DNA from 3 places in the Microbacterium panaciterrae genome. Region 3 is predicted to be linked to each of the others. Evidence: predicted binding sites of a transcription regulator. Region 3 holds the regulator's gene; each other region holds the start of a gene.
What was found. The regulator LexA, encoded in region 3, represses DNA repair genes until DNA is damaged. The targets are predictions, from matches to a motif close to TCGAACANNTGTTCGA.
Positions count from the first base shown of each region.

Region 1: ABD882_RS08435 (tyramine oxidase subunit B) is a predicted target of LexA. The motif match lies at 3,340-3,355, and genes of this name have one in related genera.
Region 2: ABD882_RS00560 (HNH endonuclease signature motif containing protein) is a predicted target of LexA. The motif match lies at 1,200-1,215, and genes of this name have one in related genera.

Region 1 is NZ_BAABGP010000010.1:91,844-98,897, reverse strand. It holds gene ABD882_RS08445 (allantoate amidohydrolase) at 1-953, opposite strand, end outside; gene ABD882_RS08440 (FAD-dependent oxidoreductase) at 955-2,148, opposite strand; gene ABD882_RS08435 (tyramine oxidase subunit B) at 2,151-3,305, opposite strand; gene ABD882_RS08430 (LysR family transcriptional regulator) at 3,454-4,392, shown strand; gene ABD882_RS08425 (TetR/AcrR family transcriptional regulator) at 4,364-4,954, opposite strand; gene ABD882_RS08420 (APC family permease) at 5,072-6,499, shown strand; gene ABD882_RS08415 (MoaF C-terminal domain-containing protein) at 6,543-7,054, shown strand, end outside.
Region 2 is NZ_BAABGP010000003.1:108,115-115,168, forward strand. It holds gene ABD882_RS00560 (HNH endonuclease signature motif containing protein) at 1-1,190, opposite strand, end outside; gene ABD882_RS00565 (phosphoenolpyruvate carboxykinase (GTP)) at 1,331-3,199, opposite strand; gene ABD882_RS00570 (helix-turn-helix domain-containing protein) at 3,310-4,749, shown strand; gene ABD882_RS00575 (winged helix DNA-binding domain-containing protein) at 4,788-5,852, opposite strand; gene ABD882_RS00580 (ferric reductase-like transmembrane domain-containing protein) at 6,016-6,702, shown strand; gene ABD882_RS00585 (ferric reductase-like transmembrane domain-containing protein) at 6,707-7,054, shown strand, end outside.
Region 3 is NZ_BAABGP010000024.1:26,504-33,557, forward strand. It holds gene ABD882_RS16680 (histidinol-phosphate transaminase) at 1-953, opposite strand, end outside; gene ABD882_RS16685 (LysM peptidoglycan-binding domain-containing protein) at 1,001-1,372, opposite strand; gene lexA (transcriptional repressor LexA) at 1,641-2,327, shown strand; gene metE (5-methyltetrahydropteroyltriglutamate--homocysteine S-methyltransferase) at 2,393-4,714, opposite strand; gene ABD882_RS16700 (methylenetetrahydrofolate reductase) at 4,752-5,717, opposite strand; gene ABD882_RS16705 (S9 family peptidase) at 5,851-7,054, shown strand, end outside.

The DNA of each region.
Region 1 (7,054 bases), on a different contig from region 3:
TCCGCCGCCTTGTCGGTCATCGTCGTCACGACATCGACGATGCGGCGCACGGCATTGCCATCCCGATGCCGCACGTCCATCCACAGGTCGACCGAGGAGGCGATGACGTTCGTGCCCCCTGGAGTGACCTTCACTCGCCCGACGGTTCCGCGAGCGTCGTCGACTGCCAGTGTCTGCTCACGCAAGCTTCGGATCGTCTCAGCGGCGACGACCACGGGATCCTGTCTGTCGGCCATCCGTGTGGCACCGGCATGGTCCCCTCGTCCTTCGATCCGCACGTGCCACCGGCCGTGCGCGATGATCGCGCCTGCGAGCGCGACCGGCTGCGCAAGGTCGACGAGCCCGCGTCCCTGTTCGACATGCAGTTCAACGAATGCCGCAATGTCCGCGAGACGTGCAGGGTCAGGACCAATGAGTGCGGGATCGAGCCCGGCAGCTGAGGAAGCGTCGGCGAACGAGTGCCCTGCGTCGTCGACCAGTGCGCGAACCTGATCCGGATCCACGACGCCGGCGAGCAATCGGGAGCCCAGGCAGGCGATGCCGAACCGCGATCCCTCCTCCTCGGGGAACACGGCGACGGCGAGCGGACGCACCGGCGTCACGCCGCGGTCCCGAAGGACATCGACCGCAGCGAGAGCACTCGCGACACCAAGAGGGCCGTCGAAGTTGCCGCCGCCGGGGACGGAATCGAGGTGCGAGCCGGTGACGATCACGTCACGGCGCCGCCCGGCGTCCTGTGGGCGCTCCGCCTCCCACCAGGCCCAGATGATGCCGTTGCCGTCAGTCTCCACGGTCAGCCCGCGCTCCTCGGCGCGAGCTTTGAACCACGCGCGCAGTTCCATCTCGGCGGGTGAGAAGACCGGACGCGAGTACCCGCCGCGCTCCGTATCCACGCCGATGCCGAGGATTTCGGCCAGAAGGGCGTTGGCATCGGCGTAGGTCGTCGATCCCATGTCACACCCCCGCGAATCGCTGGCCAACGGCGCGGAACCGCTCGGATGCGCGCTGCGAACCCGCCACCAGGTCGAGGACGAGCTCACCGAGGAGAGGAGCGAACTTCGCGCCCTGTCCCGAGCATGGCGAGAGGACCGTGATGCCATCGACACGGTCGATGATCATGTCGTCGCGCGGCACGTTTGTGAACAGGCACGTGGATTCGGCATAGGGCGTCGTCAGCAGCCCCGGTGCGAAGCGTTCGACGAAGTCGACGACGCGGCCGCGGTTGCCGGGATCGATCTGGCCGTCTTGATCGCGCGCTGACGGGATCACGCGTCCGCCGTTGTACTCGGCAACCTTCTGGCCGCAGAACTGCGCATCGCGTCCGCCGGGCAGACTGTAGGTCTGGATGTCTTCGCCCTTGTAGATGAACGTCGGCCACGATGTGGCAGCCCCCAGAAGGCCCTCTCCGCAATCCCTGGCGTCACGGTAGAGGAAGTGGAACGCGTTCTCCTGCCGAACCTCGAACTGGGGGAGCGCATCCGCGAATCCGCTGGGCAGGTCAAGCTCGCCGAGCAGTGCCGGCAGCCAGCCGCCGGCGGCGACGACGACCTGCTCGGCATGCACCGTGTCGCCGTTCGTCGAGGTGACCAGGTAGCCGGATCTCGCGTGGTGCACCGATACGGCCTCCCAGCCCAGGCGCACCTCGGCGCCGGCGGCTCGGGCGAGGGCTACCATCGCCTCGACGGCGGACTCAGCGTCGATGACTCCGGCCGAGGGGTGCCACAGCACGTCACTGTCGAAGTTCAGCTGCGGCCATCGTGCCTTGGCGCTTCCGGCGGCGAGGAGCTCGTGTTCGATGTCGTTCGTCTCGAGGGCGTTGGCGAGTCCGCGCGGGTCGCGCACGATGCCGCAGTCGAGTGCCCCGCTCGGGGTGATCAACTGAGCCCCACTCGATGCCTCGAGCTCTGCCCAGCCACGCTGCGCCTGCACGACCAGATCGACGTAGAACGGGTCATGGTAGGCGTAGCGGAAGATCCGCGCCGACCCGTGAGAGCTGCCGAGATGGGATGCCGGCACATCACGTTCCAGCAGGACCACCTCAGCGCCCGACTGAGCCAGGCGCCACGCGGCGGATGCTCCGCTCAGACCGGCGCCGATGATCGCATATCTCGCAGATTCGGCGACTGCTTCCGCGCCTCTCTCTCCCATGGTCAGGCCAGGTCCGGCGCGTCCCAGAGGTTCAGCTTCGTGCCGATCCCCTGCGCGACGGCGTTCTCGTAGACGGTCTTCGCCCAGGCGACGTCTTCGACACCCATACCGCCGACGCTGAACAGCACCGGCTGCTCGTCGAACTCGCGCCCGGGCACCGTGCCCTCGAACACGTCACCGATGTTCACGACGCGGGACTCGTCGAGCTCGCCCGCCTCGATCAGGTCTTGCCAGTAGAGGCCGATCATGCCGAACGCGGTCTCGTGCGAGGGAGCCGGGTACTCCTCGGCCCACGCCTCATAGATCTTCTTGGCGTCGGCGATCAGTCGCGCCTTGCCCGACAGTGTGTATTCCTTGTCCATGCGCAGGTTCGCGGGAAGGCTCAGGAACGCGCCGGGCTTGATCCAGTCCCCGTCGATGTAGGGATAATTCTCCGAGCCGACGAGTCCGGTCACGGCCTCGGAGACGATGTCGGAGTCGCGCACCGCGGCCTCGACGGTCTCGGCGATCTCGATGGTCGTGAACTGGGGGTAGTGCTCGCGCACGTAGTCGGCGAATGCCTCCGAGGTCGAGCGGCGGCGGCCGTTGATCCGGATCGTGTCGAGGGTGGGCCTCGCCGTCGTCATGGCGTGCAGGGCGCTCTTGTTCATCGCGCCAGGGCCGATGATGCCCAGAGACTTCGCGTTCACCGGCGCGAGCTTCTTCGCGGCCGCGCCGGGAACAGCGGCCGTTCGGTACGCGCTCTCGAGGTTGCCGGACATGATCGCGAAAGGGGCGCCAGTCTCCTTGTCGTTCAACACGATGAGGTGGATCGAACGGGGCAGGCCCTTCTCGCGGTTGTCGATGTTCGACCCGTACCATTTGACCCCGGCTGTGTCGAAGCGCCCACCGAGGTACCCCGGCATCGCCATGAAGCGGCGATCGGCCGCATCGAGCGGCATGGCCGGGAAGGGCGAGTTCGCAGGGAACCCGATCTGTGCGCCGTGCGAGTTCGCCGAGCTGCCCGCCATCCGGTAGTCGCCCTTGGCGACCAGGATCAGCACCTCCTCCATCACCTCCATGCAGCGGGCCATGTCCTTCATGCCCGCTGCGATCACCTCGGGCTCGCTCAGGTAGAGCATGTCGATGCGGGTGCGGGGCTCGCTGTCAGCAGTCATGGTGAATCCTCCGGGTCGGGGTGCGTGCTGACCAGAGAACAGCTGTTCACAACCCCAGGTCAAATACCGTTTCTGAGCCGGATTGATAGCATTTCGCTCGCAATCCCCCGGAAACGACGCGGTAATACGAAACCCGTATCGTGCCTGCATGGAACTCCGTCAATTGCGCTACTTCATGGCTGTGGCCGACGAGCTCCACTTCGGCCGAGCAGCACAGAAGCTGCACATGTCGCAGCCGCCGCTCAGCGTTCAGATCGGGCGCCTCGAGCGCGAATTCGGCACCACTCTCTTCGACCGCAGCACCCGGCGCGTGCAGCTCACACCGGCCGGACGTCACCTCCAGGAGTCGGCACGCAGGATCCTCGCCGAGGTCGACTCCGCGCGAGCCGACATGCGCGATTACGTGGACGGCCTGACGGGCCAGCTCAGCGTGGGATTCGTCAGCTCGGCGAACTACACCGTGCTCCCCGATGTCGTCCGGCTGTTCCGTGCGAGAAGTGCGAAGGTCGCGCTCACTCTGGTACCTCTCACCTCGGGTGAGCAGATGGAGCGTTTGAGGGACGGAAGACTAGACGTGGGCATCGTGCGCGACGAGAACCCGGCGGCCGACCACGTTTCGTCCGTTCCCCTCACCGCGGAAGTGGTGTTCGAAGAGCGTCTCGTCGCCTGCCTGCCGATCGGACATCCGCTTGCTCAGCGAATCGAGGTGACCGTCGACGAGATCGTCGCAGTGCCGATGATCTCCTATCCTCGATTGCTCATGCCCGGCTTCGTCGATCGCGTGACAGAGGTGCTCTCCGCTGCCCCTCACGCTGCGAACGTGATCCAAGAGGTCGTGCATCAGGAGACCGCGCTGGGCTTCGTCGCCGCCGGCGTCGGCGCGAGCATCCTGCCCGCGTCCGTCCGTCAGCTCATTCCGGCATCCATCGCCGTCGTCCCCCTCGCCGGCGCCCCGACGACGCGACTGCTGGCCGTGCGCCAGACGAGAACGATGGACGATGTGCGGGGCACCGCCTTCATCGAGTGCCTGCGCGACGCGGCAGCATCGTCACGGGTGCTCACTGGCTCGCAGACCTCGAAGCGGTAGCCAGGGCCGCAAGATTCCACAGGGCAGCGACAGACGAGTCGACCTGCTCGCGACCGATGGCGCCGCTCACGAACTGCAGCACGAGTCCGTCAAGCGCTGCGAAGACGGCGCGCGCAAGGGCGTTGTCCTCATCGTTGGCCGAATCCCCGAACATGCTGCGCGAGACTTCGGAGGTGTACTGGTCGTACATCGCCATGATGTGATCGCGGATCGCCTCGTCGCGACTGGCTTCGAGGATCATCTCGAACTGATAGACGTGCAGGTCCCTCTCTTCACTGAGAGTGGACCACAGCGCCGACCTGTAGTCCTCAGCCGAGTCGAGGAACCCGGCCAGGTGCGAATCGTTCAGGGCGGTCGACGCAGACCACTCGAGGGCGGCGGATGCCAGCGATGACAGCGAGCCGAAGTGGTGGGCGACCAGAGAATTGTTCACTCCAGCCTCCTGCGCCACCTTGCGGAACGTCATACCGTGCAGGCCGTGGCGGGCGACGACGCGCACCGCGGCTTCGATAAGAGCCTCGCGGCCGGTGCCGTATTTGATGCGCTGCGGTTCCTCGGCCATGTTGGCACCTTACCTTCCTCGACCGCCGGCAGGCACCAGAATTGAGCAAATGCTTGACATTGAATTCAGCACCTGCTCAAATGACTTCACCATCCGCCTTGTTCAAGGGAGAACGCCATGGCGTTGACCAGTACAGAACCCGCCGCCGAGCAGACCACCGCACTGAAGCGCAACAGTCTCGGCGTGGTCGGCGTCGCGTTCTTCGTTATCGCCGCCGCCGCCCCCATGGCGGCCTTCGTAGGAGCCGCCCCAGTCGTCTTCTCCATCGTCGGGAGCGGCGCACCTGCCGTCTACATCATCGTCGCCGCCATCATCGCCGTGTTCGCCGTCGGGTACTTGAAGATGAGCCGTCACATCACCAACGCCGGAGGCTTCGTCGCCTACATCGCCCGAGGGCTCGGCTCGCGCGCCGCAACGGGCTCTGCGGGCATCGTAGTGGTGACCTACCTCGCGCTGCAGATCGGACTCGTCGCCCAGTTCGGAGTCTTCGCGCAGCAGCTGGCAGCAAGCGCCGGACTCGACGTCCCGGTGTGGGTGTGGGTGATGCTCGCGATCGCCATCACGACGGTCCTGGTCATCCGCGGCGTCGATCTCAACATGCGCGTCCTCGGCTTCATCATCGCGCTCGAGGTGATCGTCGTGGCCGTACTCATCGTCGGCATCCTCATCGCCTTTCCCGGGAAGGATCCGTCTTTGGTGAGCTTCAGCCCTGCGGTCCTTGCGAACCCTGGGGTGGGCGTCGCCGGCCTATTCGTATTCACCTGCTTCACGACATTCGAGGCGACGACGGTTTTCGCCGAAGAAGCGAGGAACCCTCGCCGGACGATCCCCATCGCCTTGTTCGTCGTCATCGGCTTCGTCGCCGTCTACTACACCCTCGCCACCTGGGCCGTGAGCTATGGGCTCGGCGCTGACAACGTCCAGAAGGCCTCGGCCCACAACCTCTCCGGTGTCATCTTCGACCTCGCCGCGCGAGCTGTGGGTCCCTGGCTCTCGCTTGTGATGCAGATCCTGGTGCTGACGAGCTTCCTCGCGATGCTGATCGGTGTGCAGAACATGTTCGCGCGATATTGCTTCGCCCTCGGACGCGCACGCGTGCTCCCTCAGGTGTTCGCGCGAGTCTCACGGGTCAAGCGCGCACCACATGTCGCCGCACTGGTGGATGCCGCCCTCTGCGTGATCGTCCTCGCGATCTTCTTCGCCGCAGGCGCCGACCCCATCGTCGTCATCTACGCGTGGTTCGTCGCGCTGGGAACCATCGGCTTCATCACCATGATGACTCTCGCCTCGGTCGCCATCCTCACGTTCTTCATCCGCGAACGCCTCGAGACCGGATTCTGGAGCACGAAGTTCGCTCCGATCCTCGCGCTCCTGTTGAACGGAGCGGTGCTGGTGATCGCGCTGTCGAATTTCGACGTCCTCCTGTTCGGCGACGGCACCGTGGCGAAAGCGATGCTCTGGCTCATTCCCATCGCCTTCATCATCGGGTTCATCATCCCGAGCTTCCGCAAGGACATCGATTTCAAGGTCGTCGCGATCGCCTGACCGACGCCCGCCCTCACTCCTCGCCCCGAAAGGAATCCCCACAGTGAACTCCACCGACTCGAAGGTCCACGCACAGGGCTTCATCGCCCAGGACGACTGGCCTGACGTCTCCGCGATGATCGACGGCTTCGGCGAGCCCAGTCTGCCGGCGAGCACGGCACTTGTCGGCCAGACGATCGACATCCGTTTTGACGATGGCCGGACGATCCGGCACGACTTCCACTCCGCGCAGGAACTCACGAGGACCGTCATCGTCGGCCCGCACATCGGCTCCTCCGCAACGCTCGCCTATCGCGCCGTGGAAGTGCGTCCGGGAATCCAGATCATCGATGTGGTCGAGGGCGCAGGCGCCGACACCCGTGCTGTCACGTTCGTGATCGATCTCACGGATGGCAGAGTCACCGCCGCCGAGAGCGGCATCACGCTCACCGATGGTGCAGGACGCACAGACACGCTCTTCCTCTCCGGGCGAATCCGAGGGAAGGGCGAGATCGAGCCGCGGCCCAGCAGCGACGAACTCGTCGGCAAACGGATCTACTACCGATACAGCGAGAC
Region 2 (7,054 bases), on a different contig from region 3:
TGGTCGGCCGCGCACAGCGGCCGCAGGTTGCCGATATCGGTGGCACCGCCGTGCGCCCACGCACGTTCGTGGTCGAGATCCGCGTCGAGAGCGAGGCGGGTGCACCCATCACGGGCGCAGGTGCCGTGCTGCAGCACCAACCAGTCCCGTTGCGCCTTCGTCGGCCGATAGGTGCGGCGATCCATGTCCAGGATCACGCCGCGGACCGGATCCGTGATCACCCTCCGAAACGCCGATGCGTCGAAGAACATCTGCCGCGCGCTCGCCGAGTCGATCGGACCGTGCCCGACGAGCTGCGCCACGGTCGCAGACGCGGCCGGGTTGCCCGATGCAGGCGCAACGCCGGTGAGCAGCCCCACCGGCACCGTGACGAACACGGTGGTCTTGACGGCGTTGTCGGTGCCGACCCCGCACAGCCAGTCGCAGAACAGGTCGGCGCGGATCTGGTCCCGCAGACGCCCTTCACGCCGATCCTTCTGCAGATGCTTCGCCGCGGACGTGAGGCGCCGCCTGATCGCGACCGCCTTCACCGTCGGCACGAGCGCCATGATCCACGTCATGCCATCATCGGCTTCTTCCAGGATGACGCGGCGGTCGACCATCCCTCGAGCATGCTTGCCTTCGGCCGACGTCGGATCCAGCCGCTCGACGAGCGTGTTCACGCGTCTCCGAAACGCGCCGATGGACAGTTTCAGCGCCCAGTCCGCGCATGCACGGTCGATCAGAGCGATCGCTTCGGCCGCGTACTCGCGCGCGGCGATGTCGGCACCGACAGGAGCGCGCAACCGCAACACCGCGGCCGTCGCCGTCTCGACGAACCGCATCCCGACCAGCCCGTCCCGAGCCTGCGCCCACATCAGCGGCAGCAGCTCCTGCGCGGTTTCGGCCGTGCACAGCAGCCCGCGCACCTGGTTCTCAGAGATCTGCAACCGCAACGCGATATCGAACACCGCGGCACGGACCGCGTGATCCCGATCATCGGAATGGTCCCCGACGGTGTAGATCTCCGGGTGCCGACGCGCGAGGTCGACGACCTCGACGATCCCCTCCGCGCGCTGCACCGCTCGCCGGTTGAGTGCCACGTCGTCCTCCTGCAGGCGCTCCAGCAGCACCCTCGCGACGACATCCTCCCCCACGATCTCGCACACATCCGCTGCTGCGGTGTCGCGCGTCGTTCCCGAGGAGGCCATGCCTCAGTCTAGCAGATATGTTCGACTAACGACAGCGGAAATCCCCGGAATTCCGCGGAAAACGCGGCGGCAGGATGCCGGGGACCACTCAGCCTTTTCGTCCCTGACATCCCGCCGCCGCGGGTTGGTGGATCCGCGTCTCAGGCGCTCGCGAGCCGGTAGCGCAGCGAGGCGAGCTCGGTCGAGAGGGCGGCCGGGAGCCGGTCGCCGAAGGTGGCGAAGAACTCCTCGGTCGAGTCGGCCTCGCGGTTCCACGACGCGGAGTCGACGTGGAACAGCTCGGCGAGGTCTTCGTCGCTCACGTTCGCGCCCTCGAGGTTGAGGTCCTCGATTTTCGGCAGGCGCCCGATCGGGCTGTCCACCGCGCCGACCTCGCCCTCGATCCGGCGGATGATCCAGTCGATCACCCGGGCGTTGTCGCCGAACCCGGGCCAGAGGAACCGGCCGTCGGCACCGCGACGGAACCAGTTCACCTGGAAGATGCGCGGCGCCTTGTCGAACCGGACACTGCGGCCCATCTTCAGCCAGTGCGCGAAGTAGTCGCCCATGTTGTAGCCGCAGAAGGGGAGCATCGCGAACGGGTCACGGCGGAGCTCGCCGACCGTGCCCTCGGCCGCGGCCGTGCGCTCGGACGAGATGGTCGCGCCGAGGAACACGCCGTGGCTCCAGTCCGTCGCCTCGACGACGAGCGGGACGTTGGTGGCGCGGCGGCCGCCGAACAGGATCACGTCGAGGGCGACACCCTCCGGGTCCTCCCAGTCCTCCGCGATCTGCGGGCACTGCGCGGCCGACACTGTGAAGCGGGAGTTCGGGTGCGCCGCAGGGCGGCCGCTCTCCGGCGTCCACGGGTTGCCCTCCCAGTCGATGAGGTTCGCGGGCGCCTCGTCGGTCAGGCCCTCCCACCACACGTCGCCGTCCGGGCGCAGCGCCACGTTCGTGAAGATCGTGTTGCCCCAGAGCGTCTCCACAGCGGTGACGTTGGTGGACTCGCCGGTACCGGGGGCGACGCCGAAGAAGCCCGCCTCGGGGTTGATCGCGTGCATGCGGCCGTCGGCACCGGGACGGATCCAGGTGATGTCGTCGCCGAGCGTCTCCACCTTCCAGCCCGGAATGGTGGGGCGGAGCATGGCGAGGTTGGTCTTGCCGCAGGCCGACGGGAAGGCCGCGGCCACGTGGTACGCCTTGCCCTCGGGCGAGATCACGCGGATGAGCAGCATGTGCTCGGCGAGCCAGCCCTCGTCGCGGGCGAGCACGGAGGCGATGCGCAGCGCGAAGCACTTCTTCGCGAGGATCGCGTTGCCGCCGTAACCCGAACCGTACGAGTAGACCTCGAGCGTGTCTGGGAAGTGCACGATCCACTTCTCGTCGTTGCACGGCCAGGTGGTGTCCGCCTCGCCGGCGGCGAGCGGCGCGCCGACCGAGTGCACGGTGCGCACCCACTGGGTGCCCTCGGCGATCTGGCGCACGACGGCTTCGCCTGTGCGGGTCATGATGCCGATCGAGGTGACCGCGTACGCGCTGTCGGTGATCTGCACGCCGATCTGCGAGATCGGGCCGCCGATGGGGCCCATCGAGAACGGCACGACGTACATCGTGCGGCCGCGCATGGATCCCTCGAAGATCTCTGTCATCTTCGCGCGCATCTCGGCCGGATCCGCCCAGTTGTTGGTGGGGCCGGCGTCGATCTCCTTCGCGGAGGCGATGAAGGTGCGTCCCTCGGTGCGGGCGACGTCACTCGGGTGCGAGCGGGCGAGGTAGGAGCCGGGGCGCCACTCGGGGTTCAGCTTGATGAGCTTGCCCTCGTCGACGAGCTCGCGCAGCAGCAGCTCGTTCTCCGCGGCGGATCCGTCGATCCAGTGCACGCGGGCGGGCTGGGTGAGCGCACGGATCTCGTCGACCCAGGCGGCCAGCTCGGCGAAGGCCGGAGTGTCATACGCAGGAGCTGCTCCGAACTCGCGCACGGGGGCGAGCGAGGTGATCCGCGGGGTGAACGTCTCGGCGATGGCCATGTGTCTGCTCCTTAGAAGAGGTGGCGTTGCATCCAGTCTGCGGCGAGTTCCCGCACTCTTCGCGATGAAATCTGGATCAAGAATCCTGTTTCTTTCGCTATGATCAAGGAATGGCCTCAGGACTCGAGCTCACCACCCTCGGACACCGGATTCGTCATCACCGCACGCACAGCGGACTGACGCTGGACGAACTGGGTGCCGCCGTCGGCGTCGCCGGATCCCAGCTCAGCCTCATCGAGAACGGCAAGCGCGAGCCGAAGCTCTCCCTGTTGCAGGCGATCGCTGAGGCCACGGGGACCGAGGTGAGCGACCTCATCTCGGGCGAGCCGCCGAACCGGCGCGCGGCGCTCGAGATCGAGCTGGACCGGGCGCAGTCCAGCTCGGTGTTCCGCCAGCTCGGGATCGCACCGGTGCGGGTGAGCAAGGGCATGCCCGACGAGACGATCGAGTCGATCCTCGGCCTGCACCGCGAGCTGTACCGTCGCGAGCGCGAGGCGATCGCGACACCGGAGGAGGCGCGCCGCGCCAACACCGAGCTGCGCCTGAAGATGCGCGAGCTGCACAACCACCTCCCCGACATCGAGGCCCTCGCGGAGAAGCAGCTCAAGGCCGCGGGGCACTCCTCGGGGGCGCTCACGCACCGCACCGTGAGCATCATGGCCGAGCAGCTCGGCTTCGAGCTGCTGTACGTCGACGACCTGCCGCACTCCACGCGATCCGTCACCGACCTCGAGCACGGGCGGATCTACCTGCCGCCGGCCTCGATCCCCGGCGGGCACGGCCTGCGCTCGATGGCGCTGCAGGCCATGGCGCATCGGATGCTCGGGCACACCCCGCCCACCGACTATGCAGACTTCCTGCAGCAGCGCCTGGAGATCAACTACTTCGCCGCGTGCTGCCTCATCCCGGAGACGGCCGGGGTCGCGTTCCTGCAGCAGGCGAAGAAGGACCGCAACCTCGCCGTGGAGGACTTCCGCGACGCGTTCGGCGTCACGCACGAGGCCGCCGGCATGCGGATGACCAACCTGATGACGGTGCACCTCGACATGCGGCTGCACTTCCTGCGCGTCGATGAGTCGGGCGCGCTCACCCGCGTGTACGAGAACGACGACCTGCCGCTGCCGATGGACGTGACCGGATCCGTCGAGGGGCTCACGGTGTGCCGCAAGTTCTCGGCGCGCGAGGCGTTCAGCCAGCGCAACCGCACCACGGAGCACTACCAGTACACCGACACCCCCTCGGGCACGTTCTGGTGCTCGACGCAGACCGGATCGACCGACGGCGGCGGATTCTCGATCACCGTCGGCGTGCCGTTCGACGATGCGCGCTGGTGGCGCGGGCGCGAGACCACCGATCGCGCGCAGTCGACGTGCCCCGACGAGGCCTGCTGCCGTCGCCCTCCGGCCGGCATCGCCGAGCGCTGGAGCAACAAGGCGTGGCCGAGCGCGCGCGTGCACACGCACATGTTCTCGCCGCTCCCCCGCGGCGCCTTCCCCGGCGTCGACGACAACGAGGTGTACGCGTTCCTCGACAGGCACGCCGCCCAGTAGACGGGAGCCGGTTCAGGATCCGCTGACGCGCCGACGGCTCAGTGCGTCGAGACGAAAGCCGCGTAGCGGCGCAGCGCCGCGGCGACCGCGTCGGGGTCGAGCGCCTCATCGAAGGGCTCGGCGATGGCGTCCTCCCGGTGTCGGCCGACGGCAGCCGAATGCGTCCAGGCGCCGGCGATCCGCCCCGCGGCGAGGAGGCTCGCGCGCACCATGCCGTTCTTGCCCGGGCCGATCAGCGCCATGCTCTTCTGGGACGCCACCGCCGAACGGTCGGCGTAGGAGATGTAGTACTCGTCGAACATGGGCAGCGCCAGGACCGCCGCGTCATCGGATCCGGCGGCGCGGCGCGGGCGCGAGCTGCCGACGAACACGCCCTCGCCGATCTGGGTGACACGTGACCGACCGCGCTCCGCGGCCTCTCGCGCGGCGGTGACGGGCAGTCCCGACCACCACGCGAAATCCTCGGCCGTCGCGGGACCGTGCCCGTCGACGTACCGGACGAAGAACTCGGCCAGCGGATCCTCCGGCGCCGGGGACTCGGGGATCCACTGCTCGGCGAGCACGAAGAGCTGCTCCCGCGAGACGGCATCGTCGCGGTGCACCACCGGACCCTGCACGAGGATCCCGCGCACGTTCAGCGCATAGATGAGGTGCACGCCGCGCTGCCCGGACGGATCGATGCCGAGCTCGACGAGGTCGTCGAAGAGCTGCGCGCGTGTGCGCCCTCCCTCGGCGAGGCGCTCGCGGAACGCCGATTCGACGCGGGCGATCAGGGCGGCGTCGATGCCGAGCTGCCGCTGCCGCGACGCCGCCTGGCGGAGCTGCCGGTCGCCGGTCACCGACAGCACCCAGCGCAGATCCTCCGCGGGGATGATGTGCAGCGTGCCGCGCATGGTGTGGGTGCGCACGAGCTCGCCGCGGTCGAACGCGGCATCGACGGCGGCGAGCGTCGGCGTGCCCGCCGAACGGATCCCCAGCGCCCAGCGTCCGGCGAGGAACTCCTGGCCCTGCACCGCGAGCATGTGCCGCGCCGCGCCGACGGGGGTACGCGCGGGCGCCGTGAGCCGGTGCGAGCGAAGCCGTTCCCCGATCAGTGCCGTCATGGATCCATGATGGCGCGCACCGGGGACATCGCGGAGCGGCCCCCACCGAGAACCACGTCCCTTCGACAGATCGGGGACCGAGGATCCGATGAGTTCCCTATGATCCCGCTCAAGAGGGCCGATTCTTGGACTTCTCTGTCAAACCGGCGCGGACGATGGTGTCATGGCAACGCTCACCTCCCTCGCTCCGGGCACCCCGCTCGTCGCGGCACCGGCCCGCCGGGCGCGTCCGGCGCTCTGGCGCCTGGCCGCGGTGACGCTGATCTGGGCGACGAGCCTGTTCGTGCTCGCGCTCTGGGTGAGCGGGGCCGGCATCCAGTCGCTGCTGGCGTTCGACGGCGATTCGCTCACGACGCTCGGCCGTCTCACCGGGCTGGTGTCGGCGAATCTGCTGCTCTATCAGGTGCTGCTGATGGCGCGCGTGCCGGTGTTCGAACGCGGCTTCGGGCGGGACGGGATCACCCGGCTGCACCGTCTGGTCGGATTCTGGTCGTTCTGGCTGCTGATGGCGCATCTCGTGCTCATCACGTTCGGCTATGCGATCACCTCGTCCACGAACGTGCTCGTGCAGGCGTGGGACTTCGTCTGGAACTACCCGGGGATGCTGCTGGCGACCGCGGGAACCGGCCTGCTGATCCTCGTCGTCGTGACCTCGATCCGGCGTTCGCGGCGCCGGCTGCGTCGCCGTGGAGCGCGACGGGGAGGACGGGATCGCCGTCCGCATCGCCGGGCGCCGGGTGCACCGCCTCGGCGCACGAGCCGGGCAGTTCTTCATCTGGCGGTTCCTGGACGGGCCGGGATGGTCGCGCGGACACCCGTTCTCGCTGGCGGCCGCCCCGACCGGGGATGAGTTCGTGATCTCAGCCCGCCGCGTCGGCGACGGCACCGACCGCCTCGCCGAGCTGCGCCCGGGCACGCGGGTCATGGTCGAGGGGCCGTACGGCCACATGACTGGTGAGCGCCGGACCGGATCCCGCCTCCTCATGCTCGGCGCAGGAGCGGGCGTCGCACCCCTCGTCGCGCTGCTGCAGTCCGAGTCCTACGCGCCGGGCGAGGCGATCCTGGTCACCCGTGATCATGCCGCCGCGCACGCCCTGCGTCGGGCGGACATCGACCGGCTGGCGGTGTCGCGCGGGCTGGTGCACTACAAGCTGCACGGCCGTCGGGGCACATCCGGCACGAGCTGGGTGCCCGCGAGCCAC
Region 3 (7,054 bases):
CAGGTCGCGGCGGGATCGGCGACACCGCCGAACAGCACGAAGTTCGACCAGGACGGGTGCGGCTCGTAGCCCAGCGCCTCGAGGGTCGCTGAGATGCGGTCCCGCTGCGCCACGATCTCGTCGACCATGGCGAGCATGGTCGGGGCGTTGCGCAGGGCGGCGATGGCGGCGGCCTGTGTGAGAGCGCTCAGGTGATAGGGCAGCCGGACGAGCCGCAGCGCATCGATGAAGGCCGGGTCCGCGGCGAGATAACCCACGCGCGCACCGGCGAACGCGAACGCCTTGCTCATGGTGCGCGACACGGCGAGACGCGGGCGCCCCTCGAGCAGCGTCAGGGCCGAGGGCGAGTCCTTCGGAGCGAACTCCTGGTACGCCTCGTCCACGATCACGATGCCCCGGGCGGCCTCGTAGACGGCCTCGATGACGTCGATCGGCAGGGGCGTGCCGGTCGGGTTGTTCGGGGCGCACAGCAGGATCACGTCGGGCTGATGCTCCTCGACCTGCGCGACGGCTTCGGCCACGGTGAGCTCGTAGTCGGGGTGCCGCACCCCGGCGACCCATCGAGCCCCGGTGCCCTGCGCGAGCAGCGGATACATCGAGTAGGTGGGGGCGAATCCGAACACGGTGCGGCCGGGACCGGCGAACGCCTGCAGGATGTGCTGCAGCACCTCGTTCGAGCCGTTGCCGGCCCAGATGTTGGACGCCTCAAGACCGTGACCCAGGTAGCCAGCGAATGCCTCGCGAAGTTCGGTGAACTCCCGGTCCGGGTACCGGTTCACGTCGCGCAGCGCCACCGCGATGTCGTCGAGGATGTCGCTCGCCACCGCGTCCGGCACGGGATGCGTGTTCTCGTTCACGTTGAGCGCCACCGGGAGGGGCGCCTGCGGTGCGCCGTACGGGCGCAGGCCGCGGAGATCGTCGCGGAGCGGGAGGTCGTCGAGCGAGACAGTCACCCTGCAATGCTAAGCGGCGCCACGTGGCTATGACGTCGGATGACGCGTCAGCGCCCCGCCGTGGAGTACTGCGCGGGGATCGCGAGGTGCTGGCCGACGCTGATCACGCCGCCGTCGATGAGGTTCAGCTTCGAGATCGCGGCGACCACGTCGCGGGGGTCGACCTTCGGCGCGACCTCGCCCGCGATGGACCAGAGCGTGTCGCCGGACTGCACGGTGACCGTGGCGAAGGTGTTGGCGCCGGTCAGCTCGCCGGACGCGAGCGCCGAACCGCCGCTCACCGCAGCGAACGCGATCGCCGCCGCGATCGGGAGCGTCACCAGCGCGGCCAGCACGCGCCGACCGCGCGCCGTGATCCGCAGACGCGTTCCGGAGACTCCGGCGGAACCGAGCGACGGGGCGAAGGTGATGCTGCTCATGGTGCTTCTCCTTAATTGTGCTGTCGGTCCGCTCCCCCGGAGGGAGTCCCTCTGTCTGAGGGAACATCCGCTCCGGCCTCTGGGGAGACGAACCTACGTTCCGAAGATACTTTCGACTTCGAACATCTGTCAAGCGTTCTTCGAACATCGCTTCCACGACATCTCCGACACGCTCGAACAGATCTTCCGAATCCGTGTCTCTCTCGGATACGGTTTCGATATACAGACCTCACCACGGACCACCGACATTCGAATCGAAGGAGATGTCATGAACGGCAGCGCGAGCCCTGAGCCCGAGGCCCCGCGGACGCGGCGCCGGAAGAGCCTGAGCGCGAAGCAGATGGCGATCCTCGAGGTCATCCAGACGTCGATCGCACGCAACGGGTATCCGCCGAGCATGCGCGAGATCGGCGACGCCGTGAACCTGAAGTCGCTGAGCAGCGTGACGCATCAGCTCGGGCAGCTCGAGCTGAGCGGCTATCTGCGCCGCGACGCCGGCAAGACGCGCGCCATGGAGGTGCTGATCGATCTGCCGGCCCTGTCCGGCGAGAATCCGGCGGACGCTGCTCCGTCCGTCGGCGATGCGGCCCTGGTGCCCCTCGTCGGCCGGATCGCCGCCGGCGTGCCGATCACGGCCGAGCAGCAGGTCGAGGAGATCTTCCCCCTCCCCCGCCAGCTGGTGGGCAAGGGCGAACTGTTCATGCTGAAGGTCTCCGGAGAGTCCATGATCGATGCCGCGATCTGCGACGGCGACTGGGTCGTCATCCGCTCGCAGAACACCGCGGAGAACGGTGAGATCGTGGCCGCGATGATCGACGGCGAGGCCACGGTGAAGACGTTCCGCCGGCGCGACGGCCATGTCTGGCTGCTCCCCCGCAACAGCGCGTTCGAGCCCATCCTCGGCGACGACGCCGTGATCCTCGGCAAGCTCGTGGCGGTGCTGCGCGCCGTCTGATCCACGTCACGCGGCAGAGGCCGCCCCGGGATGATTCCCGGGGCGGCCTCTTCTTCGTGTGGCGGTCAGACCGCGACGACGATGTCCTCACGGACGCGGCGGGTGGCCTCGACGATGTTGCGCAGCGAGGCGTTCGTCTCCTCGTAGCCGCGGGTCTTCAGACCGCAGTCCGGGTTGACCCAGAGCTGACGTGTCGGGATCTCCTCGACCGCACGCCGCAGCAGCGCCTCGATCTCGGTGGTCTGCGGCACGCGCGGCGAGTGGATGTCGTAGACACCCGGGCCGATCCCATGGTCGAAACCGCTGGCGGCGATGTCGGTGACGACCTCCATGCGGCTGCGCGCGGCCTCGATCGAGGTCACGTCGGCGTCGAGGGCGCGGATCGCGTCGATCACCACGCCGAACTCCGAGTAGCAGAGGTGCGTGTGCACCTGCGTGGCGGTCGCCGCACCCGCCGTGGAGAGGCGGAAGGACGCGACGGACCAGTCCAGATACGCCGGCTGATCGGCCTTCTTCAGCGGCAGCAGCTCGCGCAGCGCGGGCTCGTCGACCTGGATGACCGCGATGCCGGCCTCCTCGAGGTCGGCGATCTCGTCGCGCAGCGCCAAAGCGACCTGGTTGGCGGTCTCGGCGAGCGGCTGGTCGTCGCGCACGAACGACCAGGCGAGGATCGTGACCGGCCCGGTCAGCATGCCCTTCATCGGCTTCGCGGTGAGCGACTGCGCGTACTGCGACCAGGCGACGGTGATCGGCGCCGGGCGGGACACATCGCCCCAGAGGATCGACGGACGGGTCGCGCGGGATCCGTACGACTGCACCCAGCCGTTCTCGGTGACGTCGAAGCCGTCGAGATTCTCGGCGAAGTACTGCACCATGTCGTTGCGTTCCGGCTCGCCGTGCACGAGCACGTCGAGGCCCAGTTCCTCCTGCAGCGCGACGACACGGCCGATCTCCTCGCGGAGGAACCCGTCGTACTCGTCCGCGGTGATCTCGCCGCGGATGAACTGCGCGCGGGCGCGGCGGATGTCGCCGGTCTGCGGGAAGGATCCGATCGTGGTGAGCGGCAGCGCCGGCAGCGCCAGCGCGCTCTCCTGCGCCGCGACCCGGGCGTCGTAGTCGCCGCGGTCGAAGTCGGCGCCGGTCAGTGCGGCGGTGCGGTCGCGGACGGCGTCGACGCGCACTCCGGGTGCGCTCAGGCGGTCGGCGAGGGCCGCAGAGGCGGCGTCCAGCTCGCCGGCAATCGCGTCGCGTCCTTCGGCGAGGCCGCGGGCGAGCGTGGTCACCTGCGCGACCTTCTGGTCGGCGAAGGCGAGCCAGGCGAGCAGGCGCGCGTCGAGCTTGGTCTCGTCCTCGACGTCGTGCGGCACGTGCTGCAGCGACGTGGAGGTGGACGCCGCGACGCCCGCGGCACCGAGGCCGCGCAGCGCCTCGAGCGTGTCGAAGGCCGCGGCGAGGTCGCCGCGCCAGATGTTGTGCCCGTCGATCACACCGCCGACGAGCACCTTGTCCGCGAGGCCCGCGACGGCGGCCGGGACCGTGCCGCGGACGAGGTCGAGGCCGATCGCCTCGATCGGAGCGGCGGCGAGCACGGCGAGGTTGGCGTCCAGCGCCGCGTAGGGCGCAGCGACGAAGATCGCCGGGCGCTCGGCGAGTCCGCCGAGCACCGCGTAGGCGCGTGCGGCCGCGGCGCCGAGCTCTGCGACGGAGGCCGGCAGGGACTCGCTGACCAGGGCGGGCTCATCGATCTGCACCCACTCGGCGCCCGCGGCCTTCAGCGCCGTGAGCAGCTCGGCGTAGACGGGCACCAGGTCGTCGAGGCGGGACAGCGGATCGAAGCCCTCCGGCGCCTCGTCCGCGGCCTTCGCCAGCGCGAGGAACGTGACGGGACCGACGATCACCGGACGGGTGCGGAAGCCGGCCTGCGCCGCCTCCTGCACCTGACGCAGGATCCGGTCGCTCGAGAGCGAGAACACGGTGTCGGGCCCGATCTCGGGGACCAGGTAGTGGTAGTTCGTGTCGAACCACTTCGTCATCTCGAGCGGGGCGCGCTCCCCCTCGCCGCGGGCGATCGTGAAGTACGCGGGCAGGCCGATCGTGCCGTCGGCGGAGCGCAGATCCTCGAACCGGGCGGGAATCGCGCCGACCGTCACGGCGGCATCCAGCACCTGGTCGTAGTACGAGAACGACTCCGGGATCGCCGAGTCGGCACGTCCGAGTCCCTGCACGGCGAGGCGCTCGCGGGTGGCCGCGCGGAGTCCTGCGGCAGTGCTCTCCAGCTCGGCCTCGTCGATCCGTCCGCCCCAGAACGCCTCGACGGCCTTCTTGAGCTCGCGCTTGCGGCCGATTCGGGGATAGCCCAGGACGGTGCCCTCGGGGAATGCGGTCATGACGGTCCTCTCTGACGGAAGGGGGGAAGGGTGCGGCTCAGCGCGCGCTGGTGGATTGGAGGATGCCGGCGTCCTCGAGGACGCCGAGCACGGTGCGGTGCTGGTTGAACGCGTACAGGTGCACACCGGGCGCTCCGCCGTCGACGAGCTCGCGCACGAGCGCGGCCGCCTGCGCGATGCCGATCTGGGTGCGCCCCTCGACGGTGGGTTCGACCTCGAGTGCGATGGACAGCTCGGCGGGCAGCTCTTCGCCGCTCAGCTCCAGCACCCGGTTCAGCCGTGCCGGAGACGTGATCGGCATGATCCCGGGCAGGATCGGGATCGTCACGCCCGCGCGACGGGCGCGCTCAACGAACGCGAAGTAGTCGTCGGCGTGGAAGAAGAGCTGCGTGATCGCAAGGGTTGCTCCGGCCGCCTGCTTGGCCAGCAGCGCCTCGACGTCCTGGTTGCGGTGCACGGACCGCGGGTGTCCGTTCGGGTAGGTGGCGACCGCGATGTTGACCTTCTTGCGCGGGGTGACCTGCACGGCGCCCGGCACCCCGGGGATGGGCCGTTCCTGGTACGGCGCGCGCTCGGCCTGCGCGCGATCGATCAGCTGCACCAGCTGCGCCGAGCTCTCCAGGTCGCCGAGGAACGGCTCGCTCTCATCGAGGGGCGGGTCCCCGCGCAGGGCGAGGAAGCTGAGGATCCCGGCATCGAGGAACTCCCGGATCAGCCGCGAGGCGCCCGCGTAGGTGCTGCCGACGCAGGTGAGGTGCGCGAGCGGCTCGACCGTGGTCTGCTCGCGGATGTAGCGCAGCACGTCCAGCGAGCGCCCGCCGACCGATCCGCCGGCGCCATAGGTCACCGAGATGAATCGCGGCGACGCCGTGGCGAGCTGCTGGATGGTCTCGTGCAGCGCCTCGACCGGTGCCGGGGTGCGCGGCGGATACAGCTCGAAGGAGATCGGCACGCGCGGCGAGGCCGCCCCGGTCGGGGCGAACGGCGGCGCGTCGAAGGACATGTCTCTCCTGGGTCGGGGCGGTCACCCCACGCTAAGGGGCCCCGAGACGCGGCGCGTGCTGTGTTTCACCATGTGTCGGCGACGGGTGCCGGTGCGCCGTGCACCCGCATCGGCAGCGCTCTACGCTCGAAGCATGACGCCCCTGCACGGATCCTGGCCTTCCCCGCTGTCCGCGGTCGACCTCGCCGTCGCCGGCGTCAAGCTCGACGGGGCACGCTACGGCGCGGACGGCATCTGGTGGAGCGAGTCCGTGCCGCAGGAGCGCGGCCGGCTGACCGTGCGGCGTCAGGATCCGGACGGCTCCGTGCACGAGGTGCTGCCCGCACCGTGGAGCGCGCGGTCGCGCGTGCACGAGTACGGCGGCGGCGCATGGACGGTCGCCGAAGACGGGACGCTGCTCTTCGTCGACGGCGAGGACCAGCGCGTGCACCGCCTGGATCCGGGTTCCGAGGTCCCCGTCCCGCTCACCGCGCCGGGGCCTCGCTACGGCGGCCTGCGGGTGCAGCAGAACCGGCTGTTCGCCGTGCAGGAGGATCTGCGCCCCGAACAGCACGAGCGCGCCATCGCGGAGATCCCGCTGGACGGGTCTGCCGCGGATGACGACGCGGCCGTCGTCCGGGTCGTTTACCGCGGCGGGTTCTACGCCCATCCCTCGCTCTCGCCCGACGGGACCCGTCTCGCCTATGTCGTCTGGCCCGACACGCGTATGCCGTGGGAATCGGCGCTGGCCTGCGTCGTCGACCTCGCCACGGGGGCGGACAGCGCGATCCCGAGCCGGGCGGCGCTGCAGCCCGAGTGGCTCTCCGACGACGAGGTGCTGTTCGCCGACGATGCGACCGGCCGGTGGAACCTGCACCGGGCGCGCATCGGCGCGCAGCCGGTGCCCCCGATTCCGACGCCTCCCGCCACGAGAGAGGACTCCGTCCCCGTGGACGCCGACACCGGCGGCGGACTGTGGGTGCTCGGCCAGCGCTGGTTCCGGGTGCTCGACGACGGCCGGATCCTCGCGGTGCGCACGAACGGATCCGACTCGCTGGTGCTGCTGGATCGGGACGGTGCACTGATCCGCGAACTCGACGTGCCGTTCGACGCCGACCTCAGTCTGGAGGACGCCCGCGGATCGCGTGTACTGGTCATGGGACAGGGTGCGCGGGTCACCCCCGGCGTGTGGGAACTCGACGTCGATGCGGGGACGGTCCGCGCGATCCGCGGCGGGGATCCGGTGGATCCGGCCTGGGTGCCGGGAGCACGTCCGGTGACCTTCGCCGGTACGCACGGCCCCGTGCACGCGTTCGACCACGCCCCCGCGAACCCGGAGGTCTCCCCCGTTCCGGGCG